Regions from separate parts of the Cognatiyoonia sp. IB215182 genome, predicted to be linked through region 2. Evidence: riboswitches for the same ligand, from Rfam matches in the RefSeq annotation. Region 2 holds a riboswitch; each other region holds the start of a gene.
What was found. Region 2 has a riboswitch for thiamine pyrophosphate ahead of SLH47_RS24330 (bifunctional hydroxymethylpyrimidine kinase/phosphomethylpyrimidine kinase). Riboswitches for the same ligand answer to the same signal wherever they lie in the genome.
Positions count from the first base shown of each region.

Region 1: it holds a riboswitch for thiamine pyrophosphate, as region 2 does, so the genes downstream of both, thiM (hydroxyethylthiazole kinase) here and SLH47_RS24330 (bifunctional hydroxymethylpyrimidine kinase/phosphomethylpyrimidine kinase) in region 2, are expected to answer to the same signal.
Region 3: it holds a riboswitch for thiamine pyrophosphate, as region 2 does, so the genes downstream of both, thiB (thiamine ABC transporter substrate binding subunit) here and SLH47_RS24330 (bifunctional hydroxymethylpyrimidine kinase/phosphomethylpyrimidine kinase) in region 2, are expected to answer to the same signal.

Region 1 is NZ_JAXBMB010000002.1:376,802-384,145, reverse strand. Features, by position in the region: gene SLH47_RS05595 (PAS domain-containing protein) at 13-396, shown strand; gene SLH47_RS05590 (3-oxoacyl-ACP reductase) at 403-1,167, opposite strand; gene thiD (bifunctional hydroxymethylpyrimidine kinase/phosphomethylpyrimidine kinase) at 1,160-1,975, opposite strand; gene thiE (thiamine phosphate synthase) at 1,972-2,610, opposite strand; gene thiM (hydroxyethylthiazole kinase) at 2,601-3,386, opposite strand; TPP riboswitch at 3,422-3,510, opposite strand; gene SLH47_RS05570 (TIGR02453 family protein) at 3,553-4,230, opposite strand; gene SLH47_RS05565 (TfoX/Sxy family protein) at 4,242-4,586, opposite strand; gene SLH47_RS05560 (MAPEG family protein) at 4,586-4,984, opposite strand; gene SLH47_RS05555 (VOC family protein) at 5,012-5,398, opposite strand; gene SLH47_RS05550 (RNA polymerase sigma factor) at 5,468-6,703, opposite strand; gene SLH47_RS05545 (YciI family protein) at 6,707-7,078, opposite strand.
Region 2 is NZ_JAXBMB010000021.1:30,514-37,857, reverse strand. Features, by position in the region: gene tenA (thiaminase II) at 1-327, opposite strand, end outside; gene SLH47_RS24360 (ABC transporter substrate-binding protein) at 324-1,259, opposite strand; gene SLH47_RS24355 (HesA/MoeB/ThiF family protein) at 1,273-2,229, opposite strand; gene SLH47_RS24350 (thiamine phosphate synthase) at 2,226-2,822, opposite strand; gene SLH47_RS24345 (thiazole synthase) at 2,819-3,589, opposite strand; gene thiS (sulfur carrier protein ThiS) at 3,592-3,786, opposite strand; gene SLH47_RS24335 (FAD-dependent oxidoreductase) at 3,770-4,744, opposite strand; partial or broken gene SLH47_RS24330 (bifunctional hydroxymethylpyrimidine kinase/phosphomethylpyrimidine kinase) at 4,741-4,854, opposite strand; TPP riboswitch at 4,900-5,004, opposite strand; gene SLH47_RS24325 (hypothetical protein) at 5,419-5,628, shown strand; gene SLH47_RS24320 (imm11 family protein) at 6,554-7,333, shown strand.
Region 3 is NZ_JAXBMB010000005.1:329,658-337,001, forward strand. Features, by position in the region: gene SLH47_RS12390 (cytochrome c1) at 1-282, shown strand, start outside; gene SLH47_RS12395 (ATP-binding cassette domain-containing protein) at 351-1,049, opposite strand; gene SLH47_RS12400 (thiamine/thiamine pyrophosphate ABC transporter permease ThiP) at 1,036-2,565, opposite strand; gene thiB (thiamine ABC transporter substrate binding subunit) at 2,541-3,530, opposite strand; TPP riboswitch at 3,567-3,667, opposite strand; gene aroC (chorismate synthase) at 4,015-5,118, shown strand; gene SLH47_RS12415 (thioredoxin family protein) at 5,128-5,544, opposite strand; gene SLH47_RS12420 (cytochrome c biogenesis CcdA family protein) at 5,559-6,290, opposite strand; gene SLH47_RS12425 (DMT family transporter) at 6,330-7,202, opposite strand; gene SLH47_RS12430 (hypothetical protein) at 7,238-7,344, opposite strand, start outside.

The sequences.
Region 1 (7,344 bases), on a different contig from region 2:
CCGGGGTGTGTGTTGGAGAGTTACGATCGGTTCCTGGAGGAGAATGCCGATGATATGACCCGCGCGGCAGCGGCGGGCCATTCTGCGGTGATATGTCTGGCAACACCAGGGGTGCCGGTCATCTATGTCTCTGACGTTTTTGAGGCGCATACGGGTTACAAGCCAAGCGAAGTGATCGGGAAATCGCTCTCAATCCTGCAGGGTCCAATGACCGAAGCGCAGGCGGTCGAAGACTTTCGCTTTCTGATTGAGAACCAGGTGCCTGGCACGGTGCGCATCACCAACTACCGCAAGGATAAGACGCCTTTTGTGCACGAATGTGCGTTGCGCCCGATTAAGGACTCCCAGGGCAATGTCAGCCACTTCATTGCCATCCAGACACCTGTGGCCGACTAGGTCATATCACCCAAAAACCAATCCCCCATCGACGATCAGGTTCTGCCCCGTCACGGCGCGCGCCCACGGGCTGGCAAAGAAAAGCACCGCATCGGCGGCTTCCTCGGGCGTTGTCACGGATCGCAACGGTGTGTTGGCGGCGATCATGTCAAAGACGGCATCTGGTGTGGCGGCACTTGCATCAGTTGTTCGCAGCAATCCGCCAGAGACCATGTTGACGGTGATGCCCTTTGGCCCCAGCTCTGCCGCGGCGGTGCGGGTCAATGCCAGCAAGCCGGCCTTGGCGGATGTATAATCGTGATACGGAACCACCGGGTTCTGGATCAGATTTGTCCCGATATGAATGATCCGGCCAAAGCCTGCGCTTTCCATCATCGGCTGCACCGCCTGCATAGTGTTGAGCGCCCCAAGGACGGCGGTGTCATGCTGCGCGCGGATGGCCTCTGGCGTTAAGGTGGCAATCGTGTCGCGAGCATCGCCATTAAAGCTGTAATCTGCGAGCGCATTGTGAACCAGTGTGGTGACCGGTCCGAACCGCTCCGCGACCAAATCCATCATCGCCGCGACTGCATCCGGTTTCGTTACATCTGCCTGGATCGCGACGGTTTGCGGACCCAGCTCCTCTGCCAGGCTTTCGGCAGCCGCCTGGCTGTGCCGGTAGTTGATCACGACTTTCGCACCCTCTCGGACAAAGGCCCGCGCGATAGCGGCACCCAGCCCGCGCCCGGCGCCGGTGACGAGAACAGTTTGTGAAGCGAGCAATTTAGTCATGTGCGTGGTTCCAAAGATTGGTGAAGTGATGAATGGGGCCGTGGCCCTGTCCGACATTCAGATCATCCGCTGCCACAATCGCCGCGGTGATGTAGGCCTTCGCGGCGCCGACAGCCTGAGGCAGCGCGGCACCCTTTGCCAGTTCTGCGGCCAGCGCCGATGACAGGCTGCATCCGGTTCCGTGAGTATTTTGCGTCGCAGTGCGTTTGCTTTCGAACCAATGCGTTTCACCCGCCGCGTACAACACATCGGGGCTGTCATCGCCCGGCAGATGCCCGCCTTTGATCAGCACCGCTTGCGGCCCAAGCTCAGCGAGCGCTTGGGCGTGGTGGGCCATCGCGTCCCTTGTCATTGTGACAGGTTCATCCAGCAGATGCGCCGCTTCGGGTAGGTTCGGGGTGACAAGCGTGGCCAAGGGCAACAAGCGATCCCGCAGCGTCTTCACCGCATCGTCGGCCAGAAGAGGTGCGCCGCCCTTGGCAATCATGACCGGGTCAAGCACGACCGGCACATTGTCCGCATGTTTCGTCAATGCGTCAGCCACCGTCGCGGCGATATCCGACGTTGCGATCATACCGATCTTGACCGCATCAACGCGAACATCAGCAAAGACTGCTGCAATCTGTGCCGCAACAAAATCCGGCGGCACCAATTCAATCCATGAAACGCCTTGCGTGTTTTGAGCCGTCAGCGCAGTGATTGCGGTCATTGCATAGGCGCCATTGGCGGAAATTGCCTTGATGTCGGCCTGAATGCCCGCCCCGCCTGATGGGTCAGAGCCTGCGATGGACAAGACGTTGCGGATCATCTGAGATCTCCCATGGCTTGGTTGATTTCTTTGGCTGCCTTCTCCGGATCGGGCTGGCCACATATGGCGGAGACAACCGCCATCCCATCCGCCCCTGACATCTGGGCGTCGCGTGCATGTGTGGCTTTCAGACCGCCGATTGCCACTGTTGGAACAGGCGCCAACGCACACAGCGCGGCAAGGCCGTCCATCCCGATTGTCGGTTTGTGATCTGCTTTTGTGGCCGTCGCAAAGACCGTGCCAATGCCAAGATAATCGACGATACGCGGATCAACGGCGCTGACAGCGGCGGCGCTTTCGCAGGACAGCCCGACGATCTTGCCGGGCCCCAAGATGGCGCGCGCCTCTGCTGCGGCCATATCATCCTGGCCAACATGGACGCCGTCCACGTCAGCCGCCTTGGCAGCGGTGACGTCATCGTTGATCACAAAGGGAACACCCGTGCCGGCGAGCGCATCTTTGAGCGCCCCGGCCAGCGCAACCCGATCTGCGGTGCTGGCTGTCTTGTCGCGCAACTGCACGAAAGTGACGCCGCCAGCAACGGCCGCCGCGACCGTTCCAATGACGCCATGTTCGGCGCAAAGGATCGGGTCCGTCACCAGATAAAGCCGAAGATCGTTGGGGTTCAGTGCCATGTCACGCGGACCTCATCCAGATCACCGGGCGCAATGGCGGCAAGTTGATCGAGAAACGCCACCGCAAAGCTACCGGGCCCGTTGGTGCCCGGCCCTGCGCGCGCACCCGCCTCGGAAAAGTGGGTAAGGGCGGCGATGGTTGCGTCCATCGGGGTGCAGATTGCGGCATAGGCACCGATGAGCGCGGTCAGTGAGCATCCCAAGGCCGTGACTTTGGGCATCATCGCATCACCGCCGCTGATCTCCGCGTGCCGCGTGCCGTCAGTGACAAAATCAGTTTCGCCAGTGACGGCAACGACGGCGCCGTGTTCTTTCGCAAGATGAATGGCAGCACCTTTCGCAGCAGGAACGCTGTCACCGCTATCGGCCCCCTTTCCGGCAGCACCTTCCCCGGCGAGGGCGAGGATTTCGGAAGCATTGCCGCGAATGATCGTGGGCTGCAGGTCCAAAAGGTCTTGCGCCACCCGTGCACGATAGGGCGTGGCAAAATGGGCGACGGGGTCAAAGACCCAAGGTTTGGCCGAAGCATTCGCCGCTTCCGCCGCCTTTGTCATCGCCTCAACCCAAGGGGCGGACAACGTCCCGATATTGATCGTCAAGGCACCCGCAACAGGCACAAAATCCGCGATTTCTTCGGTTGCATGCAACATTGCGGGCGACGCGCCCGCTGCCAAGACGACATTGGCCGCGACATTCATTGCGACGTAGTTGGTGATGCAATGCACGAGCGGTGCTTGCGTGCGCAATGATTGGAGTGCTGCGTTGGGTGTTGTCATGTCTTTCCTCTCAAGCGGAAAGACGGGGGCCGCCATGGCTGCTGACCCTGCCTCCCTCCGCCAGCATTATCTGGTTCAGGTTCAAAGGGTACGTCTCAGCCTCGCGGCGCCCCTGGCTGTGAATGAGACTAGTGGGCGCCCCCGCAGTGTCAACAGAGCGGTGCGATCAGTCTGGCTGCATTGCGGCCGCGATCTCGGACATTAGGTGAAATACAGGCATCAGTTGGCGCAGATCTGCGATTGTTCGACCGACAAGGCCTCGTTCGGTAACCGAGGCGGGCGTGCTATTGTCGATCCAGGTGGCAAACCCCTTACGCCGGAGGGCTTCGGCATTTGGGTGATCTTTATCAAAGCCCGCAGGCACGCGTTTCAAATCAGGTTCGCCGATCCTGAAGCCTTGCTTGCACAGATCGTCGGTTAGCGCGATCAGCTTGGTACCCGTCCCGCCCCCCATTGCGGCGCGAAATGCCGGCAGACTCTCCTTGTCATACTGAAAGACACCGCATCCAAGTGTCAGCCTCTCTGGCGACAGGCCAAAGAACCACATCGGCGGTTGGCTAGTTTGTTGAGCGGGTGTGAATGCCATGTGCAAATGGGCATTGTAGGGTGTCTTGTCCTTGGAAAAGCGCACATCGCGGTGGATCCGAAAGACTTTGCTGGTGTGGTCCTGACCTGTCATCTCGGCCAGTGCCCCAACTATCGCATCAGCGAACTGCAGACCCGGCGCCTTGAGCTGCGCCTCATAGCGTGCCTTGTTCGCAGCAAACCAGTCTTTGGTATTGTTGGCCTTCAACTCTTTCAAAAAATGCAGAGCGTCCGGCGAGAAACAGTCAAATTGCGTCATCGCATCCTCGATCAGTCTTTTGCGGGAAGGGCGGCCGCGTGGGCGAGGCAAAGCTGCAACCAGCGCTGCAAGGCTGTGTCATCGCAATCTGCAGCGTCCACACGTACAAAACCGCCCAACTTGCGGCTTCCATGGATGACCTCGTTCGCGCTTGGATCAAGAAGCGCCGATGCTTCATTTGCCTTGCCTACGCGGAACATGAAACGCCCGACGCCGTCAATGTGCCGCCGCGCCCCGCACAGCATGTTGCCGTTCAAAAAGAAGCACTGCCCGCCCATCATCTGTTTTTCGGAAATCCCGACATGGGCGGCCAATGCGTTGCGCAAACGAGTGTTGAGACCTTCGTCAACCGGCATCAGAATGCCACGCCAAGCTGCCACAGGATTGCCAGCCCCAAGACGAGCAAAGTGATGTTGGTCAAACCTGCCCCGATCAGACGGCCCATGCTGTCGGCTGCTTTGCGCAGACCGAAATAATGGACAAGGCGCGCCAGGATCAACGCACCGCCACAGCCCAGCACCAGCCAAGGGGCGACGCCCGCAATCTCAGCCGCCGCAAGAGCCACGAGCGCAAGGGGGACATATTCCACAAAGTTCCCATGCGCGCGCATCAGTCGCAACAGATGGTCATCCTCACCATGCAACAGAAGGATCCCGGTCTTGGCCCGGCGCAGGCCAACCGCAATAGCCATCGGGATGCTCATCAACACAAGGACGGCGACGACGGCAAGCGTGATATGGGGCAGGTTTTCCATCTGATCTCTCCTTTCCGGTGAAGTGCCTTACGACGCCATGCTTTCGTAAGTGATCAGCGCAAACCGCGCGCCATGCGGATCGGTCAGTGTCGCCATGCGCCCGACACCGGGCATATCCATTGCCGGCTGGATGATGGTTGCCCCTTTGGCCTTTGCCTTGGCAGTGCTGGCATCAACATCTGCGACAGTGAAATAGATCGTCCAGGCACCCTTTTCTTCGGGCATTGGGGAGAAGCCCCCAATCGCGGTTTCACCAATCACGGCGGCCGAATAGCTCGACCCGTCCTGCATTGGCATGTCATTGATCTTCCATCCCAATACGTCCTGATAAAACGCTTTGGCTTCCTTTTGATCCGGGCCGGAATGGCCGATCCAGCCGGAATTGCCGAGCGTTGTCATCTCAAGAATACTCATGGGTTCTCTCCCTTGGTTGCGCCCGCCACATGCGGGTCTGATCCAAGGACGCGCGTACAGCCGGCTTCCCTACAGGTGGCCCAGTTCGTTTTGGCTGATCGCGATTTTGTCTGTGACGGCGGCGCGTTCAGGCGCGGTAGGGGTGAGCGTTAGGACCGTTTCAAACGCGGCAATCGCGGCACGGTGATCGCCGATCTCCTGTAGCAGACCGCCCCGCATTGCATGAAACCACCGATAAGTGGACAGATCCTCCGTCAACGTTTCCAAAGCATTGATTGCAAAACGTGGCCCGTGCAGCTTGGCCTGCGCCGCAATCTGGTTGAGACGCACGACCGGGGTCGGCTGCAACGCGTAAAGTGCGGCGTAATGAGACTCGATGAGTGCCCAGTCGGTTTTTTCGGATGTTGCCGCACTTGCATGCGCGGCAGCGATTGTGGCCTGGATAATGTAGATGCCCCGATGGTTGATGCGCTGTGCCTTTTGCAGAAGCGCCATCGCCTCGGCGATGTTCGAACGGTCCCAAAGGCTGCGGTCCTGATCATCGAGCGTGACCAGCTTTCCATCCCCGTCAATCCGCGCATGGCGGCGCGCATGCTGCAGCAGCAATAGCGCCAGAAGCGCAGATTGTTCGCCCATCGCTGGAAACAGCCTCACCAGGAGGCGGGCGAGCCTGATCGCCTCTTCACACAATGTCAGTTTCATCTGAACCGGCCCGGACGAAGTTGACCACCCCTCGTTGAACATCAGATAGATCATCAAAGAGACTTCGCTGAGCCGCACGCCACGCTCTTGCGGGGTGGGCGTTTCGAAGGCGACCGGGTTTTCCGCGATCTTTCTTTTGGCACGCGTGATGCGCTGTTCCATTGTCTTGGGCTTGACGAGAAAGCCGCTCGCGATTTCAGCGACGCTGAGCCCCAGGATCACCCGCAAAGCAACCGCGATCTGATCCTGCCGGTCAAGCTCGGGGTGGCAGCAGATGAAAAGCAGTCGCAGAACGTCGTCGCGCAATTCGTCCGGGTCAGGTGTTTCTGCAGGCAAGGGCTGAAACTCTTCACTATGGCGCGAAAGGATCGCGGCGCGGCGCTGCGATTTGCGTAGATGGTCAAGGCCTGCATTGCGGGCCGTGGTCAGTAGCCAGGCGAGCGGGTCACGTGGCGCGCCATCTGTGCCCCAAACGATCAGGGCTTTTACGCAAGCCTCGGCAAAGGCCTCTTCGGCCAGATCGATATCGCGAAACACCCGCGTAAGCGCCGCGATGGCGCGGGGCCGTTGTTCGGCGAATGTGGCGTCAAGCCAGTCTGACATGACCTAGTCCGATGACAATGCACCCCCCGCCCAGGCAACAGGCCGCACCTCAAGCCGCGCGATGGGCGACGAGATCATTTTCGCGTATTCCAGCGCCTCATCAAGGTCTTTGAAATCGGCAGCATAGAAGCCCAGAAAGTTTTCCTTGGTCTCGGCAAACGGTCCGTCCACGATCAGCGGTGCAGCACTGTCGTTCCTAGCCGGTTCTACCATCACCGCAGATGTGGGCGGCATCAGCTTCATCGACACAAACGCCCCCCGGTTCTTGAGTGCGTCTTGCAATGCGCCGTGCCCTGACATGACATCGTCCTGTCGTTCCTTAGGCAGTGCCTCAAACACGCCCGGTTCGCCATAAATCGTGATTGCATAGATCATCTTATCCTCCGCACTGCAGTTACATGCTGCAAGGACGCACGGGCAGTTGCAAATCCGACATGGTTTCGCTTTGGCTTTGATCAGTACTGCGCTTGAGCCCAAGGTCTCATATGCTGAGACCCGATCAACTTGGCATAGTCCTCTGCTAGGAGCATAGAACTCCTCGCCATTTTTGGCTGGCGTCCCCTTTTTTGCGCCCATCTCAGCCACTAAATCAGCGTAGAGTGAGAGAGGAGACGCGTTTCGGTTGTTTCAGAAGTAACGCG
Region 2 (7,344 bases):
TTCATTCGTGGCGAACAGATCCTCTTGCGAGATCCCTGCCGCTTCGCAGATGCGGATATGTAGCTGCATTTCCTCAGCCACCAATGTGTTCACGGTACCCACGGCTATCAACATCTCGGCATGCGTCTCTGATTTCACAACAGCCAACGCCCACGCCCGCGAGAAGTGGATTAAGAATATGTAGTCCTGCCGCAGATAATGGAGAAACGCATCGCGTGGCAGGCTGCCGTCTTTTAACCCTTCGACAAAGGTATGGCGGGTGTAGTCCCGCCATGCGTCGCCTGCGTGGTCGCGTAAGGCAGCGAAGACGTCGCCATAGCCGCTCATTGTGCGGTCACGTCGATGGCGATGGCCTCGACCGGATTGGCGGTCTCGATCATGCCGCTTTCCACCAGGAACGCTTCGAACCGCGCATAGCGACCGGCATCCAGTGCCGCCGGGCGCAGCGCAAAGCGCGGCAGCGTGTCGACCCAGGCGCGCGCGTTCAATTCATCCTGAAGCTCTGCGGAGGTGCCCGAGAAGATCTCCCAGCTGGCTTCGGGGTTGTTCACAATGTACTGGGTGGCCAGCTCTGTCGCGGTCAGGAACCGTGCGATCATATCAGTATCCATCCGATCGGGATTGGCCACATAGATCAGCTCATCGTAAGAGGGTACGCCCTCTTCTTCGAGGTAGAAGCAGCGGCCCGGCACCCCTTCGATATCCATCTGGTTCAGCTCGAAATTGCGGAAAGCGCCAATGACCGCATCGACCTGACCTGACATCAGCGAGGGCGAGAGTGAGAAATTCACATTCACCAGGTCAATCTCGTCAAGGCCGACGCCATGGGTGCCCAGAACCGCGCTCAGCACAGCCTCTTCCACACCGGCGACCGAAAAGCCTATGGTGCGCCCAGCCAGATCCGCCGGGGTCTCAATCGGGCCATCGGCCAGGACAAGCAGGCAACTCAGCGGCGTCGCAACCAACGTGCCGACCCGCACCAGCGGCAGGCCCTCTTGCACCTGGAGATGCAGGTTTGGTTGGTAGGAAATTGCCAAATCGGCCTGGCCAGCGGCCACCAAGCGCGGCGGGGCCGAGGGGTCGGCGGGCGGAATGATCTCAACCTCAAGTGCTTGTTCGGCAAAGTAGCCCAGCTCTTCGGCGATGATCAGGGGGCCATGATCAGGGTTAATGAACCAGTCCAGTAGAACGGTCATTTGGTCTTGTGCTGGCGCGGGCGTAGCGGCGAATAGCGCGGCCGCCGTCAGAAGATGTTTCATATGTCCTGTTCCTTTAAGAAGCTGAGGCTGCGACAAGTACAATCTCGCCTGACCAGTTTGGTTGAAGATTTTCGGCGACACGCCAGGCCCGCAGGCCGGTGGCGCAGCACAGCGCGACGCGCGGGGCCCGCACGCTTTGGATTTCCGGGAATGTCAGGCGTCGGGCCGCCGGGTGGATCGGGGTTGGGGCCTCATCTTGGGGGCGTAGCTCGATGATCAGGTCATCCTCGGTCAACTGCGATGCGGCGCAGAAGGGGAACCGCGTCGCTGGTTCGGGCGCGGTGTCGAAGCGGAAGCCCGACATGGACAAAGTCTGCGCGTTGAAATTGACCAGCAGTCCAAGCGGCGAGGGGTTAAACCCAAGCAGCACGTTCAGCGCCATCTGCGCCTGCATCGCGCCGATAGTCCCCACAACGGGGCCGAGCACGCCCGCCGTCGCGCAGCTTGCGCCGCTATCTGGTGCATTGGGGAAGACCGCCCGCAGCGAGGGGGCACCCCCGCAGAACCCGCCGACGTAACCGCCTAGACCCAGCACCGATGCACTGATCAGCGGCGTGTTCTGGTCAAGGCAAAGGTCGCTGAGAACGTAGCTGACGGCATAGCTGTCGGCGCAATCCAAGACCAGATCGGCCTGCGCCACCAGCGCGAACGCATTTGCCGGGGTCAGCTTCTGAGCAATCGCTTCAACGACGATGTCACAGTTGATTTCGATGCAACGACGCGCCGCTACCTGCACCTTTGGCTGTCCGCAATCCGCCTCGGTGAACAGGGTCTGCCGGTGCAGGTTCGACAGCGATACCCTATCCCCGTCGATCAGCGCGATGCGCCCCACACCAGCCCCCGCCAACAGCGGCAGTAGAGGGGCCGCAAGCCCGCCCGCGCCTACGACCAGCACATGCGCGTCGCCCAAGCGGCGTTGGCCGGCCGCGCCAATCCCGGGCAAGATCATCTGGCGCGCATACCGGGTCATCGCGTTGCCTCGATCCATTCCTGCACCCGCGCCTCAGGGTCCGCATTCAGGGTGATGTCGGTCACGGCAGAGACGATATCGGCTCCCGCCCTAAACACACCCGCCGCGCGTTCAACCGACATACCGCCGATCCCCACCAGAGGCGTATCACCCACACGGGCTTTCCATTCCGTCACGCGTGGCAAACCCTGCTGATGCCATTTCATCTTTTTCAGTATCGTCGGATAGACCGGCCCTAAGGCGACGTAGTCCGGTGCCATGGCCAACACGCGCTCAAGCTCGTCATCATCATGGGTCGAGACCCCCAACTTCAGCCCCGCCTTACGGATCGCGGGCAGGTCGGCCGTGTCCAGATCCTCTTGCCCCAGATGGATCCAGTCACAGTCCAGATCGATCGCCGCCTGCCAATAATCATTCACCACCAGCACCGCACCATGGTCTCGGCACAGATAGCGGGAGGTGGCGATTTCGCGGTGCACGGCCTCGTCGGGCTGATCCTTGATGCGCAACTGCACCAGCTTCACGCCTACAGGCAGCATCCGCCGCAGCCAGTCGGAATGGTCGAAGATCGGATAGAACCGGTCAAGCCTCATGACAGAAACGCCTTGCCGATCACGGGAGTGGACGCCTCCGCCATGTCGCGCGCCTCAATCGGATCCGCGTCATAGGCAAGCCGCCCTGCCTCCACCGCGCGCATCATCGCGCAGGCCATCGCCACCGGGTCGCCCGCGCGGGCCACGGCGGTGTTCAGCAGGACCGCGTCATAGCCTAGCTCCATCGCTTGGGTGGCGTGGCTGGGGAGGCCAATACCTGCGTCGATGACCAAAGGCACGTCGGGGAACTCGGCGCGCATCGCCCGAAGCGCGTATTGATTGTTCAGCCCCCGGCCGGAGCCAATCGGGGCACCCCAAGGCATCAAAACCTGACATCCGGCATCAAGCAGGCGTTCGGCGACGATCAGGTCTTCGGTCGTGTAGGGGAACACGTCAAACCCCTCGTCGGTCAGGATACGCGCCGCTTCGACCAGCTCAAAGACATCCGGTTGCAGGCTGTCGGTATGACCGATCAATTCCAGTTTGATCCATTTGGTATTGAACACTTCGCGCGCCATCTGCGCCGTGGTGACGGCTTCTTTCACCGTATGGCACCCGGCGGTGTTGGGCAGGATATGCACGCCCAGGTCCTGAACCATTTGCCAAAATGCCTGGCCGCTGCCGCCAGCGCCCTCTCGGCGTAAAGAAACCGTGGCAACGCCCGCACCACTTTCGCGAAACGTCTGCTCCAAAATCGCGGGGCTGGGATATTGCGCTGTCCCTAGCATCAACGGGTTGGGCAGGTCTGTTCCGTAAAACGGTTTCATCTTCATCCGCCCTGCATCGGTGCGACGACCTCAACGCGGTCACCATCGGTCAGTTCAACGCTGGCGCGCAGGCCAGCAGCAACAAATTCTTCATTGACGGCGGTGGCGACGCGTCCGGAATACCCGCACTCCTGCAGAAGATCTGTGAGCGTCGTGGCTGCAACCTCGCGCGCCGTTCCGTTAAGCACAATCTTCATCGACCATCTCCGAGTGAATGTTATTTAACGCAAGGTCCGCCACGCCCTTGGCCAGCGCGGGAGCAAGCAGGTAGCCGTGGCGATAAAGCCCATTGGCGTAGATCGTGCCACCCCGCCTGCGAATACGCGGCAGGTTGTCGGGGAAGGCCGGGCGTAAATCGACCCCGATTTCCTGCACTTCCGCCTCGCCGAAGGCGGGGTTCAGCGCATAGGCGGCGCTGAGCAATTCCAGCATCGACCGGGCGGTGATCCGGTTGCTGTCCTCGCTTTCGATCATCGTCGCGCCCAGCATGTAGATCCCGTCACCACGCGGTACGATGTAAAGCGGGATGCGCGGATGCAGCAGGCGCAAGGGCCGGGTCAGAGAGACATCGGGGCAGCGGATCACCAACATCTCTCCCTTTACCCCCCGCAAATCGGGCAGCGCGTCGCGGGCGCTGAGCCCCCGGCAATCAATCGCGTTCGAAAGGCCTTCGGGCGCAGGTGTTTGGTGGAACACCACTCCGCGCTCAACGAGAGATTGATGCAAGGTTTGAAGTGCCTCGCGCGGGTTCAGGTTGGCTTCCGCCTCGAAGAAGAGGCCGTGAGGGAAGCCACGAAGATCAGGTTCAAGCTCGACGATTTTATCACCGACCTCGGTGAAGCCCTCTGTCCGACGCGCAAAGCGGCGCAGATCGGCTCGGTCCCTGCGGGCGGCGACCACCAACGTGCCTTTTCTTTGAAGGTCGACCTTGCCAGCCCACCAATCGATGGCCTGTTGACCAAGACGCAAAACCGGCTCGTCCGCGTTCTCGAACTCGCACCAGGGTGCCAGCATCCCGCCCGCCCACCACGAACAGCCATGGGGTCCGGGCGGCCCGGCGGGATCAAAGACCTGAACCTGCGCTCCGCGCGACACCAGCTCGGTCGCCACTGCAAGCCCCGCCACCCCGGCACCTATGACCGACCAAAGGCTCAAGTTTTGCCCGAAGCCGGCCAGAACCGGTGGAAGTGATGCACCGGGCCATGGCCGTTACCGACGTCCAGTTCGTCCGCAACCGCGATAGCGTCTTGCAGATAGCTATGCGACATCCCGGTGCTCCGCTTCCATGGGCACCGCGCAAAAAACTGCCTGCTTTCGCAAAGACCGTTCCCTCCGCCGGAATTGCCCGGATCAGGTTCGATGGGTTAGCGCAGTCGCGCCTCTCAGCCTTTCGCAAGGCACCCCAACGGTTCAAGATGCGGGTATCAAGTCGGCACGGATGAGTCAAACACATGCATATCTGTGACCACAGGCTGATTTGTGACTATCGTAAATAGTCGACTTACGCCGCCACCTACCTGATTGTGAGCTTAATGTTCGTTTTCCGTACTCCGAGGCAGCTTTAGATTTTTGCTAAGTGTTCAGATCCGCGGTCCCATTGATCATGACGAATACCTTACCATGCGGCACACCCAGCGTATCATTGATGCGTGTCTCTGGCAGGATGCGCATGAACGGCGGATGAATGGCTTAGACCAGGGGACGACCTGCCAAGCGAGGGCCTGCTACTGGCCGAGCTTCTCAACCAAGCCTTGCCGTGCCGGGAACAGCTGCGTGCGGGTGATATCGTGTTCAGGATGATGCGATGAGAGGCCCTGTCGAGACGGCAATTGCTCACTAAGGTCCGTCAGGGCTGGCTTGATGCAGGCTATATGATCAAGCGCGGGGCGACACTGCGATCATCCTCTTACATCCTGCGCATATTGCAGATGATTCCGGATGCAACACGCATCTGCGACACGGATGATCTCGACGAGGACGCGCAAATACAGGCGCTGCAGGACATGATCCGACAGCGGATGGCAAGCACCACTGATTGAGCGGAGAAACCAAATGCGCGGCATGACCGCTGTTACCGCGTATTCCTTTCGGCCATCGCGATTATCACGACTGTCATCTACTTACGATGGTGCTTGAGTTCAAGATATCACCATAGACGATAGCTATCTAAACATACAAACACAGTATTTCCCAATGCTGCAACGAGGTCGTATGCAGAAATAACGATTTGCCTGAGTGTATTCGAAGGCAAAAGAAAAACTGGAATGCTACCTGTGGGAAAAAGGCGCGAGTTGTTTTTACGTGATTCCTTTTCCCAGCGCATTTCTTGGTTTTAAGAATAGGAAGTTCAGGTGTGTGTATTTCAACAGAAATCTGTCTGAAGATTCGTCCAACGACTGCCATAAGTTGCAGTGAATTAAGCCTTTGGTTGCGAGCATTGCGAATGGCCGCCAACGGATCGTACCTGACATCGGGGCAAAGCGGTGAGTTATGTTCACCTCTTGTCGGTGGGCGTTAAGTCTTCCGCGCAAAATCGATCGAGACCGTTAGAAATAGGAAAATATAGGGTATGTACCCAATGCACGTAATAATGCAGCCTAGCTCTCACTTGTCGATGGTTGGTTATAAAGCAGTCTTCAATTTGCTTGGGTCTGAGCAGTCAGACAAGAAAGATAACGGATTAGGGGATGCGATGATTACTGATGCCGATGCAAAGAGGCAGATTTTTGTGTGGGCCAGACACCGAGCAGGGGAAGCTGCCGGCAAAGAAAGAATCTTCCAAACTCCAGCCGGGGTGCTATCCAATGCGTGGCGCAGAGATCCGGGGCAAACGCCCTCTTGCAAGGCGGCGAAGACAGAGACGTGCTGCTGATAGCGGGCTTGAGCCTGCCCTGAAACATCAGGCAAAGCCAGTGAATTTGAATTTGGAGCGAAGAGACTATGCCGTATATCGTTAACAACCTCGTGCGCGAAGGTACGCAACACGTCATCAGTTGTATGGGGGCCGAGCCAGCTGTAGAGCCAACGCCCTGGCTCAGTGCGATGCTCACGAAAGGCAGATCGAACTTCGACAAGCCCGGCGAGCAGATGCCGCTGACCGAAGAATTGCGCGCGCAGCTACCGCATACGGTAAGGGTTGAGAAGCCACCCGAACAGGGCGTGCCTGATATCTTTGAATGCCTGTGGGTCGGGAACATCGTTAGTGAGCGTTTGAAAGCCAAGCTTGAGGAGCTTGAGCCCGGAGCGCACGAGTTTTTTCCCGTAACCGTCAAGCGGGATGATGACAGTGAGACCTTTGGTACTTGGTATATCCTCTATCTGCACCAGAAACCTGACATAATTGATCATGACCGAACGCTCTATGCAGGCGAGATTGGTCAGGATATCGGGCCCGGTGCGGAACGGGGCCTGGCATGCAACTTTGGTTTTAAATACGTCGTCAACCCCAAAACGGCCGACCGGGACGTCGGCGGGCCATTGATCAATTTCAAACCCGGTGGATTGGCGGGCCGTCATCTCTGGCGCGGGACAGTAGGAAACCCACAGTATTTTGAAAGCAGCCCGGCAGGTCGTTATCCGGGTCATATGTCGTACACAGATCATCTGGGAAGGAAACTTTTCGTTTCCGATGAATTGGCCCAGTTTTTTGAAGATGAATCCATAACCGGCTGGAAACTCGTCAAGGTTATCGAGGAGCCGGTGTCCTGGTTCTTTGAGCAAAAAGAGAAGGGGGCCGTAGCATGACCACAATCGTA
Region 3 (7,344 bases), on a different contig from region 2:
GATAGCTGCAAGGACGAACACGGCAAGCACAAGGTGCCAGGCAGCTGGATCTCCATGTCACAGCCGCTTTGGGGTGATGATGTCGACTATGCTGACGGCACCGAAGCCAGCCTTGAACAGGCCGCTCAGGACGTCGCTGCATTCCTGATGTGGACGGCAGAGCCAAAGCTGATGGCGCGAAAGCAGGCTGGGCTGACAGGTGTGCTGTTCCTGACGGTGTTGTCGGTTCTGCTGTATCTGACAAACAAGCGTCTCTGGGCGCCGCATAAGGGCAAAGACTAATGTCGCCCGAATAGAATGCACGAAGGCCCGCTATCTCTAGCGGGCCTTTCTTTTTGGCGAGCTCGGTTTCAACCTGCCCCAAGATAATCGGTGAGGGCCTGCGGCGGATTGGCGAAAAGCGTTTCTGTCTGCACGGGCGGCGCGGCGATGCCGCCAGCGACCAGCACCACCTGATCGGCGATCCGCTTTGCATCCGCCGGATCGTGAGTCACCATGATCAGCGTTCGCCCGGCCGCCCGCAGATGCCCCTGCACAAGATCAAGCATCTCGTCCTTCAGGCCGGGTCCGAGTGCGGCGAAAGGTTCGTCGAGCAGCACAACAGGCCTATCCGCCAACAACACACGGGCAAGGGCCGCGCGGCTTTGCTGCCCGCCGGATAGGGCGGCCGGTTTTCGGGCTTCGAAACCGTCCAAGCCGACTTGCGCTAGAACGTCCGACACTTTTGCTTTCTCGTCTGTGGTCAGCCGCAGATGAGGTCGCAATGCCAGGCCGACATTCTGTCCGATGGTCAGATGCGGAAAAAGGTTGTTGTCCTGAAACAGCACACTGGTGGGCCTGGCGCCTGGTGCCGTCCGGGTCAGGTCCTGCCGCTCCCAAAGGACTTGCCCCGACTCCGGCGCCAGAAACCCGGCGAGTGCGGCCAGCAATGTCGATTTGCCTGCACCCGAAGGGCCGATAAGGGCCGTGACCTGACCCGGTGTGAAGGCTAGATCGGCCTGTAACGTGAAATCACCCTGCCGCAATTCGAGCGCTTTACAGGTCAGCATCTGTCCGACCTCCGCGATCACATATCCAGAAGAGCGATAGACTGAGTGCCAGAAGCACCAGCGCGGCACTCGCCGCTGCTTCCATCCGGTAGGCGCCCATGAGGCGATACATCGCAAAGGGCAGTGTTTCTTGTGCCTCGCCCGCGAACAGCGTGATGACGCCGAGATCGCCCATGGAAAGGGCCGCCGCGAGCCCTGCCGCAAAACCAAGCGGACGACGGATGCGTGGGATCACAACGATGCGTAGCCAGGACCATCCTGTGAGGCGCAGCGACAGGGCGAGCCTGCCGAAATCCTCGCTCACCGCCGCGACCGCCGGTGCGATTGCGCGCAAGGCAAAGGGCAAGGCCAGTACTGCATTGACCAGCATTGTCACGATCAGCGCCACATCGGCGGGCCGGATGAACGGAAACACGATCAGGAACGCGCCGGTTCCGACCACGAGGCCCGATGCCGCCAAGGGCAGGACGCCAATGATGGCGACCAAAGCGCCGCCGTGCAGTGAGAGGGCGAGCGCCATGGCCACGCATAGGATGGCAGAACCGGTTGCGACCAGGACAGAGCGCAGCGCGGCATCCCAGATGCTCGGCGGCAAGTCCATGAGGCCGGGCAGACCGCGCAGAACGACCATGGCCAAGGGAACCAGCAGGAACAGGGCCGCCGCGGCGATCATCGCGTAATCCAGCGCAGGCCAGCGCAAATCCCAGCGTTGGACAACGCGATCCAGCCCTGCCCCCATCGCGTCGATGATGCTGATGCGCCATGCGACAAAGGCAGCCAGCACGCATAGGCCGAATTGGATGCAGGCCAGCAACGCCGCGCGGCCCAGATCGAAATCAAACCGCAGCGCCTGGTAGATTGCGAGCTCCACCGTCGTTGCGCGCGGCCCGCCGCCCAGTGTCAAGGCCACGGCGAAGCTGGTCAGACAGATCAGGAAAATCACGAGAAATGCGCTGGGCGCGACGGCCCGCAGCATCGGCCATTCCAGCATGCGCCAAACCGAGGCGTTGAGTGTGGCCGCCAGACGAAACCGCTCTGCCGGGATGGCGAGCCAGCCTTGCAAAATTAGCCGAATGGCGAGCGGGAGGTTGAAGAAGACATGAGCGAGGACGACACCGTGAAACCCGAAGATCGAGATAGGCTCAAAACCCAAGCCGGTGAGCGCGCTGTTGAGGATGCCGCCACGCCCGAACACGGCCAAGAGACCCAGGACGGCGACGATAACCGGCAACAGGAACGGCGCGCCGAGGAGCGTGATCAGGAGCTTGCGCCCAACAAACCGCCGCCGCGCCAGCGCACGGGCGACGGGGATGGCCAGAAGCACGCTCAAAGCCGCTGAGACAAGCGCTTGGCTTACCGTAAACCGGATCGCCGCCCAGTCAGCGGCAGCCAACCCGCCTTGCCATTCGGCCCGCCACGCCACGGCAGCCAGCGTGCCCAGCGTCAGCAACAGGACCAGCGCCGCCGCAACGGCGCCGGGCCAGGCGGGTGTTATCGCGACAAGGCTGCGCGCCATTCGTCCAGTGCCGCATCACGCTTGGCTGCTGCGTCTTCCGGCGACAAAAGCAGGGATTTCGCGGGTGTCAGCAGGGTGTCAAAGCCGTCCGGCAACCCATCCGCCGGGGTGACGGCGGGGTACATCCAGTTGGTGGTGGGGATGATGCTCTGGAACGCGTCCGAGACCATGAAGGCCAGGAACTGATCAGCGAGTTCGGGTTGATCGGTGCCTGCGACCTTTCCGGCCACTTCGACCTGCATGTAATGCCCTTCGTCAAAGCCCCAGGCGACCTTGCTCGCATCATCCTCGGCGATCAGGTGGTAGGCGGGGGAGGTTGTGTAGGACAGAACCGCATCCGCCTCACCATCGAGGAACATGCCATAGGCCTCGGACCAGCCGGGGGTGACGGTGACGACGTTGTCGGCGAGGTCGGCCCAGAGGGTGTCGGCCTCATCGCCATAGGCGGTCTTGACCCACATCAGAAGGCCGAGGCCCGGTGTGGATGAACGGGGGTCCTGGATCACGACTTGGACATCGCTGTCGGCGAGTGCCTGCAGGGAGGTGGGCGCGTCGTCGCCTGCATTGCCGACAAAGGCGAAATAGCCCCAGTCGAATGGCAGGAAGTCAGGGTCGGTCCAGTCAATCGGCAGGCTAAGATCGGCGGTGACCCCATGCGGTGCAAAAAGGCCGGTGTCGCGCGCGGCGGCCGTCAGGTTCGTATCAAGCCCCAGCACGATATCGGCGTCGGTGCGTGGCCCTTCGAGTTGCAGGCGTGCCAGCAAGGCGGCCCCGTCACCCGCGCCGATGAATTGCAGATCGCAGGTGCAGGTTTCCTCAAACGCGGCCTCAACCGCGGGGCCGGGCCCCCATTCGCTGACGAAACTGTCATAGGTCATCACTTGCAGCACCGGGGTCTCGGCCCATGCAGCCGAAGCAGCAAGGGCAAGTCCCGCGACAGCTGGCAGATAGATCGGTCTTGGCATCTTATCCTCCAAATGCGACGGGCGGATTGGGGGTAAGCGGGATTGCCATACCTTCCCTCCGCCGGTCTTAACCGGTTCAGGTTCAACGGGTCCGCGTGGTACGCATCTCAGCCGGATTGGCCCCCCGAGGTGACATTCTTGCTATGGGAAAAATGCAGTAATCACAAGATGGAACTGGCTTTTTGGCGCCCCATAAAGTAACATGTATTCACATCCAAAATTCAGGAGAAAGGAGGCGCCCATGGGGGAACGCGACTAATTATTTTGTGCCTTGAGCTAACATTTCTTTGGCTCGTCTATTACGCCTTTGGTCTGGCCACGACATATGACATCCCAATCTGGGCCACCGCATTGCTGGTAATCATCGTGGACCGCATCGTGACCTTCATCACATCATCTGCCAAGCGCCGACGCGACCGATTGCGAGAATAGCTTGGCTTTCCGCAAGGTGCTGGTTATCTGACCGTCAGTCAGGAGCCCGCCTATGTCGATCAACAGTTTTGGCCATCTTTTTCGGTTCACAACATGGGGCGAAAGCCATGGGCCCGCGCTGGGCGCGACCGTGGATGGCTGCCCGCCGCAGGTGCCGCTGGAACCGGCGATGATCCAGCAATGGCTCGACAAGCGGCGGCCAGGGCTGAACAAGAATACGACCCAGCGGAATGAGCCGGATGCGGTTGAAATCCTGTCGGGCGTGTTTGAGGGGCAGACGACGGGGACGCCGATCCAGCTGATGATCCGCAACACCGATCAGCGGTCGAAGGATTACGGCGATATCGCGAATACGTTTCGCCCGGGTCACGCCGACATCACCTATCACCAGAAATACGGGGTGCGGGATTATCGCGGTGGGGGCCGGTCTTCAGCGCGTGAGACGGCGTCGCGCGTGGCGGCGGGTGGTGTGGCGCGTGAGGCGATTAGGGCGATTGCGCCGAATGTGCAGATCAAGGGTTACATGACCCAGATGGGTGCGAAGCAGATCGACCGGTCGCGGATGGATTGGGCGCAGATTGATCAGAATGACTTCTTTTGCCCCGATGCGGAGGCCGCGAAAGAGTGGGAAGAGTACCTGCAATGGCTGCGCAAGGACGACCATAACTCGGTCGGTGCGATCATTGAGGTGGTGGCGCGTGGCGTGCCTGCCGGGATCGGGGCGCCGGTCTATGCGAAGCTCGATACCGATCTTGCCGCCGCGATGATGTCGATCAACGCGGTGAAAGGCGTGGAGATTGGTGAGGGGATGGCCGCCGCCGCGCTGACGGGGCGGGACAATGCGGATGAGATTTTCATGGGACAAGGCGGGCCGGAATACAGCTCCAACCACGCGGGCGGCATCCTTGGCGGGATCAGCACGGGGCAGGATATCGTCGTGCGGTTTGCGGTGAAGCCGACGTCATCGATCCTTTCCCCGCGCAAGTCGATCCGCATGGATGGGACCGAGACCGAGGTGATCACCAAGGGGCGTCACGACCCGTGCGTCGGTATCCGCGCCGTCCCGGTGGGTGAGGCGATGATGGCCTGTGTGATCCTCGATCACCTGCTCTTGGATCGTGGCCAAACGGGTGGCGTGCGCGGCCAGATTGGTTAGGGACGCCCCCTAGCTGGCGGTGCTCGCCTCCAGCGCCGTATCCATCAGCGCCTGAATGTCGCGCTGCGATGTGCGGGCGACGATGCGGCCAAGCTCTGCGTCGCCTTTCATCACAACAAGTGTCGACCGGCGCGGGATGTTCAGTTCTGTGGCCAGTTCGCCACGGCCATACTCGTCCCAATCGACGTTGATGAATGTGATGGCTGCGTCATAGGCCGGATTGTCGGCGCGCAACTGGCCGATCACACGTTCCTGCGCCCGGCAGGTCGTGCACCAGGAGGCTTTGAAATCGACAAAGACGGTCTCACCCGCCGCCAGCCGTTCGCGGACCAGGCCGGGGGTGTAATCGAGCGTTTCGCTGGCTCTTGCGGCCATCGGTGCGACTGCCACAGCGGCGGATAGCGCCATAAACTCACGACGTTTCATCAATCTCTCCTTTGTCAAAAGCGGACCGACAGGTCCTGTAGCCAGAATGGCAAGCGGTCCAGCAGCCAGATTTCGGCCATCTGGTGCAGACCAAAGAATAGGGCGGTGCCCAGGGCGATAAAGATCACGCCGGTGATCATGCGGACCCGGCCCGAGATGGCCTGTAGCCACGCCTTGCGTGCCCGGATCGCGTTTTGCGCGCCATAGGCCAGCACCACGATGATGGTCGAGATACCGAGTGCGAAGCTGAACATCGTTGCCGCCGCCCAGCCGAGGTTTTCACCGGCAGAGGCCAGCGCGATGGCGCCACCCAGTGTTGGCCCGACACAAGGCACCCAGACCGCACCCAAAAGTGCGCCGCCCACAAACTGCCCGCCCAGCCCGTCGCGGTTCACGCCGTCCATCCCGGCATCGGCCCGGGCGGACATGCCTGCGGTGGCGGTCGCAAACCGGGCCGAGAACTGTGGGACGACCAGCACGATCCCGAAAAGGACCATCATGAAAGCGCCCGCGCGGGCGATCATCAGGTCATCAATGCCCAACGCCTGGCCAAAGACTGCGACTGTCATCCCCACAATGACGAAAGACAGGCTCATCCCCGCAGCCAGCACCAATGGCCCGGCGCGGCCTGCCTGCAACGCGGTTGCCAGCACAATGGGCAAGACCGGCAGCACGCAGGGGTTGATCAGGGTCAAGACCCCCGCAAGATATCCAAAGAGCAAATCCATGGCGCTATCTGCGCGCATGGTGCGCCTTCTGTCAGCCCCCTTTTGTGTGACAGTCGGTCACTTTGGCGTGGGCTGTTTGGTGATTTGCACGGCCAGAATGCCGCCCGCGATGATGGCGACGCCAAGCACGTCGAGAGCGCTGACCCGTTCGCCCAACAGCACAGCGGCAATCGCAACGCCGAGGAAGGGGTTGAGGAAATGGAAAGTGGACGCCTTGACCGCCCCGATGCGGCCCACCAGCAGGAACCAGACCAGCGTTGCGGCCAGGCCGGGCACGAGGGTGGTGTAGATGAAGGCCACAATCAGCTGCCAGTTCCAGGTGACGACAAAGGTCTCAAAGGCAAGCGCAGGAACCCACAAAACGGCGCTGCCCACCAGCATTTGAAGGCCGACGATCATCAGGACATTGCCGCCGGACGAGGCACCCAAGACGGCAAGCGTCGCTGCGGTCAGCGAGAAGACCCCGATCACGCAGAGGATCAGACCATAAAGGTCAACGCCACCCTCGATCCGCGCGCCCATAATCAAGGCAACACCGATGAACCCGGCGACCAGCCCGGCAATCCCCAGTGGCCTGACTTGCGTGCCAAAAACCAGCCATCCGGCCACCGCCACCAGCAACGGCATGGTTGAGGCGATAATCGCAGCCAATGAGGCCGGAATGGTCTGCATCGCCACGAAATTCAGGCCGAGATAAAGCGCGTTCTGGCAGATGCCGAAGACGACCACGCCGATCCATTGCTGTCGGGTCAAGCGCGCTGATTGGCCCAGCGCCCAGGCAATCGCCACCCCGATCAGCCCGGATATCAGGAACCGCAGCGCCAAAGCGCTGAGCGGCGGGGCATATTCGACGATCACCCGGGCCGAGGTGAAGGCCGATGACCACATGAACGCGAAGGCGAGGCCCATCAAGATCGCTTTGATATCCATGGCCGCGACCTAAAGGCTTTTTGCGGGTGACCGCATCACAAATCGACACCGCGATGTGGGTATCGGGCGATAGGTAAGGACTTCCTGACTTCGAATGCTGCGCGTGCGAAGGTATTGTTGCTGCATTCGATACAGTATTTCA